Linked DNA regions of Lentimonas sp. CC4. The main gene of each other region encodes a partner of the protein of the gene in region 2 in a complex. Links are inferred from orthologs where the notes say so. Each region holds a gene or a part of one and is shown on either strand. Other genes may lie near its edges.

Region 1 (2,903 bases), 2.0 Mb from region 2 along the record:
ACCTGTTACGACGTCGCGCGCACCAACGAGCGCACAAATGTCACCCGAGTATGCAGTGTCGATATCTTCGCGGGCATCCGCCTTCATCACGAGCAGGCGTGAGATGCGCTCCACCTTACCCGTGCGCGGGTTGTGCAATACGGAACCTTTGGAAATGGAACCGGAATAAACACGGAAAAATACAAGCTTACCGACGTAACCGTCGTTCATCAGCTTAAATGCCAAACCAGACAGCTTTGCATTATCATCAGGCTTGATCTCAACGGGACGCCCCTTGCGGTCTTCACCCTCCATAGGCGGAAGATCCAGCGGCGAAGGCAGGTAATTCACAACCGATTCAAGCACGGACTGAACGCCCTTGTTCTTGAAGGCACTGCCTGGAATCACTCCACAGAAATCAATCGAAATGGTCGCGGTGCGAATCGCAGCACGAATATCATCCGCAGTGAGTTCCTCACCTTCGAGATATTTATCAGCGAGCGCTTCGTCAAAATCAGCAAGTGCTTCGACGAGCTTTTCGCGATACTCAGCAGCTTGATCGACATAGTCGGCAGGCACATCAGTCACCTCGACTGTCATACCAGACTCATCTGCAGGATCATAAATGATCGCCTGCAAAGAGGCCAAATCGATGACACCTTTAAAATCTTCCTCTGCACCGATCGGAATAAAGATCGGGTGTGCATTAGCACCGAGGCGTTCGCGCATCGTTTCGATGGCTGCGAAGAAGTCCGCACCAGTGCGGTCCATCTTGTTGACGAATGCAATGCGCGGGACATTGTATTTTGTCATTTGGCGCCAGACCGTTTCGGACTGTGGTTGGACGCCGGCGACGGCGCAAAATACGCCGACCGCCCCGTCTAACACACGAAGTGAACGTTCCACTTCGGCTGTAAAATCGACGTGCCCGGGGGTGTCGATAATATTGATCTGGTTACGAATCCCGGCATAAGGCCCGTGCTGATTCGTCCAGTTACAGGAGATTGCGGCTGAGGTAATTGTAATACCACGCTCGCGTTCTTGCTCCATCCAATCCGTGACCGCGCTCCCCTCATGCACTTCGCCCATTTTGTGGACGACGCCTGCATAGAAGAGGATGCGTTCGGTCGTAGTCGTCTTGCCCGCGTCGATATGTGCAACTATGCCGATATTACGCGTATGCTCCAAAGGGAACTTACGTTTCGACGAGTTTACACTGGCTGACATAGTAGCGGACATTGAGATGGACTGGAAAAGAACAGGAGGGCGAAGCAGGAGCCGAAACTACCAGCGCAGGTGAGCAAACGCGCGGTTTGCTTGAGCCATACGGTGAGTTTCTTCCTTCTTCTTAACGATCGCGCCAGTGTTATTGTAGGCATCGACGATTTCGTCAGCAAGTGCTTCGTTCATAGGAACGCCCTTGCGCTTGCGAGCAGCTGCTACCATCCAACGGAAGGCGAGGCTCTGCTGGCGCTCAAAAGAGACTTCGACCGGCACTTGGTATGTAGCACCACCTACGCGGCGGCTCTTCACTTCAAGTTTAGGACGTGCATTCTCGAGTGCGCCCATTACCAAATCAACAGGATCACCCTTGCCGATTTTTTCGCTTACACGCTCGAAAGCGTTATATACGATGCGCTGAGCCACAGTGCGCTTACCGCGCTCCATGATCATGTTAACGAGATTGGTGACCAATTCGCTATTATAGCGTGGGTCAGGAATGATTGGGCGTTTTACGGCTTGTCTACGACGTGACATAATAAAATACGTTTAAAGATTAATTCGCGTCCTTAAGACTTAGGCTTCTTGACACCGTATTTGGAACGGCTACGGCGGCGCTTTTCAACACCAACACAGTCAAGTGTGCCACGAACGATGTGGTAACGAACACCAGGAAGGTCCTTTACACGACCACCACGAACAAGAACGATACTGTGCTCCTGCAGGTTATGACCTTCATCGGGAATGTAAGCGATGACTTCGATTCCATTAGTAAGACGAACCTTTGCCACCTTACGGATAGCGGAATTCGGCTTTTTAGGTGTGCGTGTCATGACCTGGACACAGACGCCGCGGCGGAATGGATTAGCGCGAAGTGCTGGTGACTTCGTCTTCTCCTTCTGCACAATACGCGGATTGCGGACGAGTTGATTAATTGTAGGCATTGAAAATATGAATCGCTGGATTTTGAGAAAGACGGCGAAAGTAGCGTTTTGAAAAAGCTGTGCAAGGATTATTCTTGCATTTTTTTCGGCGTCAAAATCGCGATAATCTAAGATTGAATTTGTGAGTGATAAAAAGAGGCGAGCGAATCAAGATCCGCTCGCCTCTGTAAAAGATTGAAACGGGTTAGCTAGCTTCTTCGGCGTCGGCAGGAGCCTCGGCGGTTTCGGCGGGTGCTTCTTCTGTTTCAGTCGCGGCCTCAGGAGTCGCAGTGGCTGCTTCTTCAGTTGGCTCTGGTGTTGGGATCGACACACCTTCGACAAGCTTTGCAGCTTCTTCGGGTGACAATTTAACGGATTCAGCACCGAGCGTATCGATACGGAGGTTACGGTAAACTGGTAGGCCGGTGCCTGCTGGAATCAAGTGACCCATGATGACGTTTTCCTTGAAGCCCTTGAGGTTATCAACCTTGCCCAATGTAGAGGCGTCAGTGAGAACACGAGTGGTTTCCTGGAAGGACGCGGCAGAGATAAAGGACTCTGTCTCAAGTGACGCCTTAGTAATACCGAGGAGCACTGGCTCACCTTCTGCAGGCATACCACCAGCATCTTCGATATGATCATTGGCGCTCATGAACATGAAGCGGTCAACTTGCTCGCCCCAGAAGAAGTCAGAGTCACCTGGATCAGTGATACGAACCTTCTTGAGCATCTGCGAGATGATCACCTCGATGTGCTTATCATTAATGGTAACACCCTGGA
Region 2 (11,347 bases):
TTAGACACTGGATAAACAGTATATCGATGCTGCAACTGAGCCACTCCAATCTCACGCAACTCATTTTCATCTTCAATAAATAAAATATTCATAGCCTATCTCCACAGATCATCAGATTAATTACATCATATAATTAGGCGTTTTACCGACAATGGCAACTCTTTGATTAATTTCCTAATCAAGGGCTTGCATTCCAAAAAATCACCGCCATAAAAGCCCCATTCTTCAATAAGCCCAGATGGCGGAATTGGCAGACGCGCTAGACTCAAAATCTTGTGCCTTCGGGCGTCCGGGTTCGACCCCCGGTCTGGGTATTCTTTAAAGCCTCGTTTTCGGACGGGGCTTTTTTGTGCCTCTGTTGCTGGATTCTCGGTTTCCAGGGGACTCACCTGCGGTGGTCCGGTTCGCTTCGCGCCCGGTCATGTCGCTTCGCTCGGAACGACCCCCGGTCTGGGTATTCTTTAAAGCCTCGTTTTCGGACGGGGCTTTTTTGTGCCTGTTTCGCTCGATCTGATATTTGAATATCTAACACCCCCTCCACAATCTGCTTCTAAATATACCGAGGAGGCTATCAGCCTTGACCCCGCGCAGGCATTTGAGACGATTCAACCCAATGTGTTATCTTTCCATTAAGACCGTCCGGCCAATCCACTTACTACTAGGCCTCTCCCTCTTTTCATTTACCGCCTGCGACAAAAAGGAAGCCGCCAGCTACCCCGCGACCGAGAAGGCAGCAAGTGCAGAGACGACGAGCTACGCCCCCGGCACATTCGCAATTTCCCACAATCCAGAGCGCCAAGCCAAAATAGGGCCCGAGGCCTGCGTCGAATGCCACGCGGACGCCGTAGCCGATTGGAAGACCAGCCACCACGCAAAGGCAAATCGCCCGGTATCGGTCGAACTCGACCGACCAGCATTCACGCCTGCCCGCCGCATACAGGAATCTGGCGTCACCTACGAAATGGCCGAAACCGATGGAAATTTTGAGCTACGCGTCCTGCACGACGATGGCAAGATCGACACCTACGACCTAGTCGGCGTGATTGGCTATACGCCCCTGCGCCAATATCTCGCACTGATTCCTGGTAACAAGTTTCAAACCATCAGCGCCACTTACGACGTGCTCGAAGATCGCTGGGTTGATGTTTACGCAGGCCAAGACCGCCTTCCAGGCGAATGGGGACACTGGATCGGTCAAGGCATGAACTGGAATGCCAACTGCGCTTACTGCCACACCACCGAATATAAAAAGAACTTTGATTTCGAGGCTGACACCTACCACTCCAGCTGGACACAACAAGGACTCGCCTGCGCAGAGTGCCACACTGGGCTAGAGGAGCACGTCGCTGCGGCAAAAGAAGGCGACAACACAACAGGCCTAACCCAGCTGACCGCCATTCAAACCGAGCACAACTGCGCGACTTGCCACTCTCGACGCGATCAGCTAACAAACGACGCCTTCTTGCCTGGAGACAATTATCACGATCACTTCGCGCTCTCATTCCCAGATCAGCCGAACCTCTACCATCACGATGGACAAATCCTCGACGAAGACTTCGTCTATGGCTCATTCCAAATGAGCCGCATGGCGCACGCTGGTGTAAGCTGCAAAGATTGTCACAATCCGCACACACTCAAAACAATCCTACCGATCGAAAACAACCTGCTCTGCATACGTTGCCACGCTGGGGGCGATGAAAACGCACCCGTCATCGAACCACTCGCACACAGCTTCCACAAGGAAGGCAGCACTGGCAACCAATGCGTCAACTGCCACATGTCAAAGACCGTTTACATGCAAGTCGACCCACGTGCCGACCATGCCTTCCTATCGCCCGATCCATTGCTAACTAAAGAACTCGGCATCCCGAATGCCTGCAACAAGTGCCATACCGATGAAAGTGTCGACTGGGCAGTTGAGCACGCTGAAAAGTGGTATGGCGAAAAGATGAGCACACACCGCCAACGCATCCGCGCCCGTGCCGTTGCTGCAGCCCACAACTACGAACCAGCAGGCCTGACCGAGCTTCTCAAACTATTAAAGGACGAGGATCTTCCAGGCTGGCGCGCAACTTACGCTGGACTGCTCGCAAACTACTTACCCAACGAGGCAGCCGTCAACGCGCTACGTCCACTACTCGATGACGAAAGTCCGATGGTTCGTGCCCGCGCAGTTGGCGCACTCGGCTCACTGGATCCTACCGACCCGAAGAACAAAACCATCGAAAAACTCAGCGACAGTATAGCCGGCGTGCGTATCGCCGCCGCCCGTAGTCTCGCCGCCGCCAATCTGCCGATCCCTGACTCCAACGCTAGCGAGGAGTGGGATGAATACATCGAGTTCAACATGGACCGTCCACAGAGCCTCCTCATGCTAGCCAACAAAGCCAGCAAGGAAGGACGCCCAGCCGATACTTCGCAATACATCGAGCGCGCCATCAAACTGGATCAACTCAACCCAGAGATGTATCATCAGTCAGCGATCCTCCTAAGCAGCGCTGGACTGAATGACGAGGCTAAGAGCTCACTTTACAAAGGCTGGGAATTAGCTCCAAAGAATCCAAGCTTCCCCTACTCACTCGGCTTACTAGCCGCTGAACAACAGGATCTCGAAAGTGCCGTCGGCTTCCTCGAAGAAACCGTCGCCATCGAGCCACGCTACAGTCGCGCATGGTATAACCTCTCCCTCGCTTACGGAAAACTCAACCGTCCCGAAGACGCTGCCCGCGCAATGAAACGCGCCCAAGCCGGGCAATAACAACGCCTCGGCTACCAATAAATACAACGACCCACTATCGCAATGAAACTAAAACAGGGACAAATCTGGAAAAACGAAACCGCCTACCTTCGCATTGTCGAACTAGAACGCCTCTCCGTAGACTTTAAGGTAATGGAAGATGCCTTCACCAAAGACGGCACGCACAAGCAGCTGACAAAAAAGGAATTCTGTCGCCTGATTAAAGGCGCCACTCTGGTCGAAGAAGGTTAGAATTGGCGATCAAACAGTCGCGCAATCAAGGCACATCACAGCTACACCACGTAGGGGCTTTGCTCGCGAAGACCGCGACAACACCACAACTCACAAAAGCTCTGCAACGTCTCCCGCCTTCGCGGTTCGCGCAAGCACGCCCCCTACAAGATAAGAAGCGATGGACACTACCGTGCAACAGCTACACCACGTAGGGGCTTTGCTCGCGAAGACCGCGACAACACCACAACTCACAAAAGCTCCGCAACGTCTCCCGCCTTCGCGGTTCGCGCAAGCACGCCCCTACAAGGTTAGAATTGGCGATCAAACAGTCGCGCAATCAAGGCACATCACAGCTACACCACGTAGGGGCTTTGCTCGCGAAGACCGCGACAACACCACAACTCACAAAAGCTCTGCAACGTCTCCCGCCTTCGCGGTTCGCGCAAGCACGCCCCCTACAAGATAAGAAGCGATGGACACTGCAGTGCAACAGCTACACCACGTAGGGGCTTTGCTCGCGAAGACCGCGACAACACCACAACTCACAAAAGCTCTGCAACGTCTCCCGCCTTCGCGGTTCGCGCAAGCACGCCCCCTACAAAATAAGAAGCGATGGACACTGCCGTGCAACAGCTAGACCAATGTAGGGGCTTTGCTTGCGAAGACCGCGCAAAGGCCACATGCACACAAGGTTCCGTAACGCCTCCCGCCATCGCGGGTGCCGCAAGCAGCACCCCTACAAAGCAAGTAGCATCACGCATGTCGAAATAAACGGATAGAAAAGCATAGTGCAAAACAACCCTACGCTCTCAAAAGTAACCGACTCACAAGCGAATCGATCCAACAAACTACGCTGCGTCAGCAGGGCTACTGTCTTCTTTCGAATCAGTCGATTCGGACTCCTTCGCCTTTGGCTTTACCTCATCCACCACCTTGTGGAGCTTGATCTTAGGCTTGCCACGGCCTTCAACGGCAGCGCGATTGATCACCACTTCATCGACATTCTCAGTCTGCGGAAGGTCATACATCACATCCAGCATGATACGCTCCATTATCGAGCGCAACGCACGGGCACCCGTCTTCAACTCAATCGCCTTATCGGCAATCGCAGCAACGGCATCGCGTGTAAAGTGAAGATTTGCACCTTCCATCTGGAAGAGCTTACCGTATTGCTTAAGCAACGAGTTCTTCGTGTTCTGCAAGATGTGCTCTAGATCAGAACGGCTCAATTCATCGAGCACGGCGACCATTGGCAAACGTCCTATAAATTCAGGTATCATACCGAAATGCACCAAGTCCTCTGGCTGCGTATCACGCAGCAATTCACTGAGAGGCACTTCGTCCTGACGCAGATTGTGCTGTGTATCAAAGCCCATCGCCTTAGAGCCGATACGGCCTTGAACGATTTTATCCAGACCTACAAACGCACCGCCGCAAATAAAGAGAATATTCGACGTATCCAACTGGATGTATTCTTGATTCGGGTGCTTGCGGCCACCTTGTGGCGGCACATTACAAACCGTGCCTTCAAGAATCTTAAGTAGCGCTTGCTGCACACCTTCACCAGAAACATCGCGAGTGATTGATACGTTATCAGTCTTGCGACCGATTTTATCAATTTCGTCGACGTAAATGATGCCGCACTCGGCTTTTTTCACATCGTAATCAGCGGATTGGAGAAGGCGAAGAACGATGTTCTCAACGTCCTCACCCACATAACCGGCTTCGGTCAAAGTCGTGGCATCGGCAATCGCAAACGGCACATCCAGCATCTTAGCAAGCGTGCGTGCGAGGAGCGTCTTACCACTACCGGTCGGGCCGAGTAGCAAGATATTACTCTTCTCGACCTGAACATCAGCAAATTTACCGTCGAGATCAGAAAATTCATTCGCGCCTGCGATACGATCTTCCGAACGTAAGCGTTTGTAGTGATTATACACTGCAACTGCCAACGCACGCTTCGCGTAATCTTGGCTGATGATATGCTGATCCAAACCAGCAGTAATCTGCGCTGGCTTAAGCACATTAAAGAGACTTTCCTCCCCTGGAGTTGCAGCAGCGCCCTGCGCGGCAACCTCACCACTTTCCTCAGCAGCCGTAGCGAGTTCGCGATCAATGATGGTCTTGCACACTGAGACACAAGAGTCGCAAATGTGAACCCCAGCTGGGCCTGCGATCATCTTGCGAACCTCATTCTGCGCTTTACCGCAAAACGAGCAAAAAGTCATCCGTGTGGATTTTGCCATATCAGTAGTATTCTCTGTTCCTAAATGTTTAAGCGACTGGCTTATTCTCGATCACCTTATCGACGATTCCGTAAGCCAATGCGTCTTTTGCTGTCAGATAAAAATCACGATCCGTATCGGCGGCGATTTCTTCAGCAGTCTTCTTGGTGTGAACTGCCATCAACTCGTTCATCTGCGCGCGCCAGCGAAGAATCTCCTTCGCAGCAATCGAGATGTCAGAGGTCTGCCCCGTCGCACCACCTGTTGGTTGGTGCATCATCACGCGGCTATTTGGCAGCGCATAGCGTTTACCTGGCGTGCCCGCTGCGAGTAGCAGAGTCGCCATGCTGGCGGCCTGCCCGACACAGTAGGTGACGATGTCACATTGGAGGAAATTCATCGTATCATAGATCGCCATTCCATCCGTGACACTACCGCCTGGAGAATTAATATACAGGCTGATGTCTTTCTTTGGATCCTCCATCTGGAGGAACAGCATCTGCGCAACCACTGCATTGGCGACGAAGTCATTGATCGGCGTGCCGATGAAAATGATGCGATCGCGCAATAGACGGCTGTAAATATCCCAAGCGCGCTCGGTGCGACCCTCGCGCTCATAGACTGTAGGTAGTGGAACGTAACTCACGATAGTTTATAAATGAAAATTGTTTTATATGCAGATTCTGCGCCAAACCGTAACAGTTTGGCGCAGATTATCCAATGCTTTTGAAAAAAAGACTACGCCTCAACAGTTGCTGCTGCAACTGTTTCGCGCTCAGCCTTCTCTAGGATCAAGTCCATAGTCTTGCCGAGGAGGATTTCGCTACGCATGCGGTTGATGCGGCTTTGATCTTTCTGAATCTCCTTCACAATCTTCTCTGGCTTTTCGCCAGACTGCTGGGCTTCCATCATGATCATGCGGCTGAAGTCATCGTTCTCTGCCTGCACCTTTTCCTTTTCAGCAATCTTGCTGAGAATCAGGCGGGACTTGAGACGATCAAATGCTGCCTTAGTCGCACCTTCGTGAAGCTCTTCCTTATGCTTTTCGAAATCTGCTTCAGAAGCGCCTTGCTGCATATTGCGCTGCATGAAGTCGCGAAGCACGGCGTCTGTTTCGCTCTCGATACCGCTTTCTGGGATCGCGAACTCGACACTGCCGAGCAACTGCTCAGTAATTTGCTGACGCTCAGCCTGCATGTTCTGCTGCTTCTTTTGGTTTTCGATGTTTTCGCCGATGCGCTCACGCAACTCAGCTTCATCTTTAACCTGCACGCTCTTGAAGAATTCGTCATCCATCGCTGGCATGACTTTTTCGCGAACTTCTTCTGCATTAATGACGTAAACTGCTGTCTTACCAGCAAGTGCCTCTGGCTTGAAGTCTTCAGGAAATTCCATGGTGACTTCCTTCTCGTCGCCAGCCTTCATGCCAACAACACCGTCAACAATTGCTTGAACACCAGGAGTGCCTTCTGCACCGGCTTCTTCCCATGTTACTTTTTGAGTGCCGAACATTGGAGTTTCAGGAACGAGGTCTGCCACCAGCTCATCACCGATCTTACCTTCGTAGGAGCAACGAACGTAGTCACCCTTCTCAGCAGCCTTCTCAGCTACGTTGAACTCGGCACGCTGGCTAAGCAATTGCTCCAGCATTTTGTCAACGTCTTCAGCAGACGCTTCAGTCGGCTCATTGGTGACCTTCAGGCCTTCGTATGTAGGCAGGTCAAAAGCTTGAAGCACATCCACTGTGAAAATGATAGTTGCATCAGAATCAGCAGAAATTTCGCCTTCGTTCAAATCAACGACACCAAAGACTTCGAAATCGGACTTAGCGACACCCTCTTGGTGTGCCTTAGAGACAACACGCTGAGAGAGCTCTGACTTAAGATCCTTTGCATAGCGCATACGGATCATGTTCTCTGGAGCCTTACCAGGACGGAAGCCAGGAATCTTGGCATCACGCTGGAAATCTTTAATCAGTTGCGCATCGATTGCAGCGATTTCTGCGGCAGCGACACTCACGGTAATCGTCTTGCGTGTTTCTGTAATGTCTTGGACGTCGGTTTTAACTGTGCTCATAAAAATAATTGATAGTGCCCAATATGGGCAGGTGTAGGAAAAAGCGGGCTATAAAAGTGGAAAGGTTTTTTTCGGTCAATGCCTATGTTGCCCTCAGAAGCCATATTCTTCTCTCTCGCATCTTTTTAACGAAATTCAGGCCAAAATCTCACGTCCAGCCGCTAAAAAAGCGACATTAGACGCCTCGCAGCGGACTATTTGAACTCGATCACATCCGGCCCAACCGACTGAAATAGCTCCGAATACGGCTGCAACGCCTCAATTGTAACCGGCACCGCATCGATTTGCGTGCTCAATACTCCAACCACCGCGATCTGATCTTTTCGATTAAACATCCGTAAGCGCAAGCCCAACTCGTCGAGCATCGGCTTGAGCGCGGTGACATCCACTCCGTCCGCCAGCTCGATCAATATCTGATCCGCCGCCATGTAAGAAAACTCGCCCGTGGACATATCCTCCACCACCCGGACATACGGATAGCTCTCCGCAAAATTCAAATGCCAGACCCGACTGTGCGCCTCTTCCTCGTTCGGCAAGTAGCCGAAGTCTAGAATCTTACCAATTTGTATCACCTCCGGCAATCCCACTGGCAAGCCCTCCGCTCCCGCTTCGACCGCTGCCGCATTATGCGTCACCCACGGATCCACGCTTGCCTCTTCTTTGAGCGCCCGCCGCTTCATAATCATCGAGACCAGCAACGACCCCAGAATGAAGCCCACTATATATACAAAGATTCGATCAAATTTTTTCATAGTCCTAAAGAATGCGCGCACGGTGAAACGGAAATTCAAGCAAGGCAAGTCTGCGTGTGTGCCGAATCCGCCGGATTTTTAACCACGGTTAAACACACACACCACTCATTTCACTCTTCACACCTGCCACGGCAGTCCACACACTGGCGCGCAATGATTCACACAATTTCGCACATACGTGTTCGCTACGCCGAAACCGACCGCATGGACGTGGTTTACCACAGCAACTATCTGGTCTGGTTCGAAACCGCACGCATCCTGATGCTCGATCAAATCGGCATCCCCTATCTCGAAATCGAAGAACGCGGCCTGCGACTCCCCGTCCTCACCGTCAGCGCCGAGTATAAACGCCCCGCCCGCTTCGACGACCGCTTGGACGTCCACCTTTTCATGCGCGAAAAACCGCGCGCCCGCTTCCGCTTCGACTACGAAGTGCGCCGTGGCGATACCTTACTAGCAACCGGCAGCACCAGCCACGGCTTCATGGATACCAAGGGCAAAGGCCTGCGCCCACCGGAAGAATTCCTCGCAAAGATTGACGCCGCGTGGAAACCAGAGGATGCACAGCCAATTGAACTGTAGGTGAAAAAAACACTTAAGCGGAATAGTCAGTTCTACACACACCTGATACTTGCAGGTATGATACTACTGATTGGTCTGAACATTTACACGACCTCATCGCTCCCCCAAAAGAACGCCCCAAGAATGGACATCCCAGAAATCTGGGCAGCTGGGATCGGCGGGTTCTTGATAATTATTTCTAGCTACTCAATTTACAGTTTACTATTTAGATCTGAAAAAATTGAACTCTCACAAAAAGGATTCAAAGAACTCAGAAACTTTAATATGAAAATATCTGAAATGCCCTGCTCATTTCAGGTCGTATGGGACAGCTTTTACATTAACCGGAGTGCTGTCCCATGCTTTTGGTATGCGTTAACCGTCACGCTAAAGAATCCAACTCCTTACAGCATAAAAATAACCCGCCGCAATAAAATGAGAATATTCCTATGGAAAATCGGAATCGGCAAAAAAGGTGACACACTCACAGGAAACACATACTTCGACTCTCGCTTCTGGGTCAAAATGCAAGATCAGCAACACATACTGTCATTAATTGAAGATGGCACAATTAATCGAATCACACACTTCGATCAGAACTACCCACCAATTAGAAAGAAATTTGGTCGCATCTCAATTTCTGAAAGTTGCATTAAATATTTAGAAGGCCCCTATGACGAACAACAGCGAATCTTTGATCCACACCGCGGTAATGTAGAAAACACCCTAACAGAACTCGTCATCATTGCACAAAGAATGAATACCGCGAAAAACTAGAATCAACCAACAGCTCCGCTCCACCTACTTAAAAAACCACCTCTCTCGCTACGTGCAAAGCGCAGCCTTAAGCTCCTCGCAGAATGCCTCCGTCGTCCCTGCGAGATACGGACAAAAATCCGCCTGTGGATGAGAGTTTCTCAACGGGAACGGGATCTCTTCCAAGAATTTAAAGTTCACACCTGAACCAGCGCACAGCGCATAGCCCGCAGCGATGTCCCAAACCTTCACGCGAAAGTCAACCACGCCTGTCAAATACCTCGTCGCCACATAGCATGTCGTCAGTCCGCAGCGCGGAGCGAGTCACTTCAGTGTCACTAAAACAAACGCCTCAAACTCATTTACCCTGTAAGCTAATCGACGTTATATACGTTAATTGGCTAGCATGAGATTAAGATTCATATTTGGCGACCAGCTCAGCCACAACTTACCCAGCCTCACTGACGTCTCCCCGACGACCGACTGCATTTGGCTGTGCGAAGTCCGCAGCGAAGCCAATCGCGTCAAGCATCACAAAAAGAAGATCGCATTCATCTTCTCCGCCATGCGGCACTTTGCTCAAGAGCTGCGTGATAAAGGCTACCGTGTGCATTACACACACTATGACGCCCCCGATAATGGCGGCAGCTTTACCGGCGAATTAAAACGTGCGATCGCCCAGCTATCCCCCGAAAAGGTCATACTCACCGAACCCAGTGAATACGACGTGCTCCAAGAAGTCGAACGCTGGCAAACTGACTTCGATCTCACAGTAGAGATACGTCCCGACGATCGTTTCCTCTGCACCAAAGAGCGCTTTGCAACATGGGCAGACGGCCGCAAACAACTGCGCATGGAGTATTTCTACCGTGAAATGCGCCGCGAGCATAACATCCTAATGGACGGCGAAGCGCCAACTGGAGGCCAATGGAACTACGACGCAGACAATCGCAAACCACCGAAGCAAGGCCTCGAAGTCCCCCAGACTTACATCAGCCAGCCCGACAGCATCACGCAAGCAGTGCTGGAGCTGGTCGAAACACATTTCAACGATCATTTCGGCGACTTACAGCCGTTTCACTTCGCGGTCACCGCAGAGCAAGCACAACAAGCCCTCGATCAATTCATCGCCGAGCGCCTCTGCCATTTCGGTGACTACCAAGACGCCATGCTACAAGGTGAACCGTGGATGTATCACAGCCACCTGAGTTTTTACATCAACTGTGGGTTGCTCGACCCACTCAAATGCATCCAACAAGCAGAATCCGCCTACCGAAATGGTCACGCCCCGCTCAATGCAGTCGAAGGCTTCATTCGGCAAATTCTCGGCTGGCGCGAATACGTGCGCGGCATCTATTGGCTGAAAATGCCAAACTACGCAGCCGCGAACCATCTAGCAGCAGACCGCAAACTGCCCGACTTCTTCTGGACGGGAAAAACAAAGATGAACTGCTTGCGGCAATGCATACTTGAGACAAAAGAAAACGCCCATGCACACCATATCCAGCGATTAATGGTGATCGGAAATTTCGCACTCATCGCCGGGCTCGCACCAGACGAAGTGAACGAATGGTTTTGGATCGTCTACGCTGACGCCTACCAATGGGTCGAACTACCCAATGTCAGCGGAATGGTTTTATTTGCCGACGGCGGCCAACTGGCCTCCAAACCATACGCCGCCAGCGGTGCTTATATCAATCGCATGTCGGACTACTGTAAGGGATGCAGCTACAAAGTGTCTAAAAAGAACGGCCCAGATGCCTGTCCTTTCAATTACCTTTATTGGGATTTCATGCTGCGCCACCAGCAACGCTTCAGCAGCAACCCGCGCATGGGCATGAGCTATCGAACACTCGCTAAAATGTCCTCGGAGAAAATATCTGCGACCCAAGATGACAGTCAGCGCTTCTTCAACAAGCTAGCAGCATCAGAAATCGTTTAAGCCCGACATGTCTAAAAGCACTCTACAGATTGTGTGGTTCAAGCGCGACCTACGCGTGCATGAT

The links.
Region 1: the proteins of tig (region 2) and rpsG are in contact, whole or in part, in a crystal structure (PDB 3GTY), measured with the Thermotoga maritima proteins. The link is inferred for Lentimonas sp. CC4 from one-to-one orthologs. Residues at the interface, in WP_004081061.1 of Thermotoga maritima: Glu122, Val124, Val129, Leu130, Tyr133, Glu188, Gly259, Ile262, Tyr263, Glu266, Ser270, Glu273, Gln274, Glu277, Arg308, Gln311, Ile312, Ser315, Tyr316, Glu325, Arg329, Arg336, Leu363, Phe366, Trp367, Arg373, Leu377, Arg381, Leu384, Glu387; in WP_004081843.1 of Thermotoga maritima: Lys34, Lys52, Lys55, Glu59, Arg62, Gln63, Glu66, Asn67, Lys69, Val71, Arg95, Ala109, Lys110, Lys111, Gly112, Arg113, Pro114, Glu117, Glu121, Ile124, Ala125, Tyr127, Asn128, Asn129, Thr130, Gly131, Lys135, Asp139, Arg142, Met143.

Annotation. Positions count from the first base shown.
Region 1 is NZ_CACVBO010000001.1:755,937-758,839, forward strand. It holds rpsG (30S ribosomal protein S7), read right to left. Parts: upstream 1,738-2,903; coding sequence 1,264-1,737; downstream 1-1,263. Other genes in the region: fusA (elongation factor G), read right to left, coding at 1-1,206; rpsL (30S ribosomal protein S12), read right to left, coding at 1,770-2,144; rpoC (DNA-directed RNA polymerase subunit beta'), read right to left, coding at 2,329-2,903.
Region 2 is NZ_CACVBO010000001.1:2,731,362-2,742,708, reverse strand. The notes cover bases 5,104-8,025. They hold tig (trigger factor), read right to left. Parts: upstream 7,273-8,025; coding sequence 5,935-7,272; downstream 5,104-5,934. Other genes in these bases: GZZ87_RS11785 (hypothetical protein), read right to left, coding at 7,467-8,024; GZZ87_RS11795 (ATP-dependent Clp protease proteolytic subunit), read right to left, coding at 5,246-5,842; clpX (ATP-dependent Clp protease ATP-binding subunit ClpX), read right to left, coding at 5,104-5,217. In the rest of the region: GZZ87_RS11820 (response regulator), read right to left, coding at 1-92; GZZ87_RS11810 (HEAT repeat domain-containing protein), read left to right, coding at 614-2,758; GZZ87_RS11805 (hypothetical protein), read left to right, coding at 2,801-2,989; more of clpX, read right to left, coding at 3,820-5,103; GZZ87_RS11780 (thioesterase family protein), read left to right, coding at 8,178-8,606; GZZ87_RS11775 (hypothetical protein), read left to right, coding at 8,730-9,362; GZZ87_RS11770 (hypothetical protein), read right to left, coding at 9,411-9,608; GZZ87_RS11765 (cryptochrome/photolyase family protein), read left to right, coding at 9,748-11,283; GZZ87_RS11760 (FAD-binding domain-containing protein), read left to right, coding at 11,291-11,347. UniProt on the Bacillus subtilis protein: Involved in protein export. Acts as a chaperone by maintaining the newly synthesized protein in an open conformation. Functions as a peptidyl-prolyl cis-trans isomerase.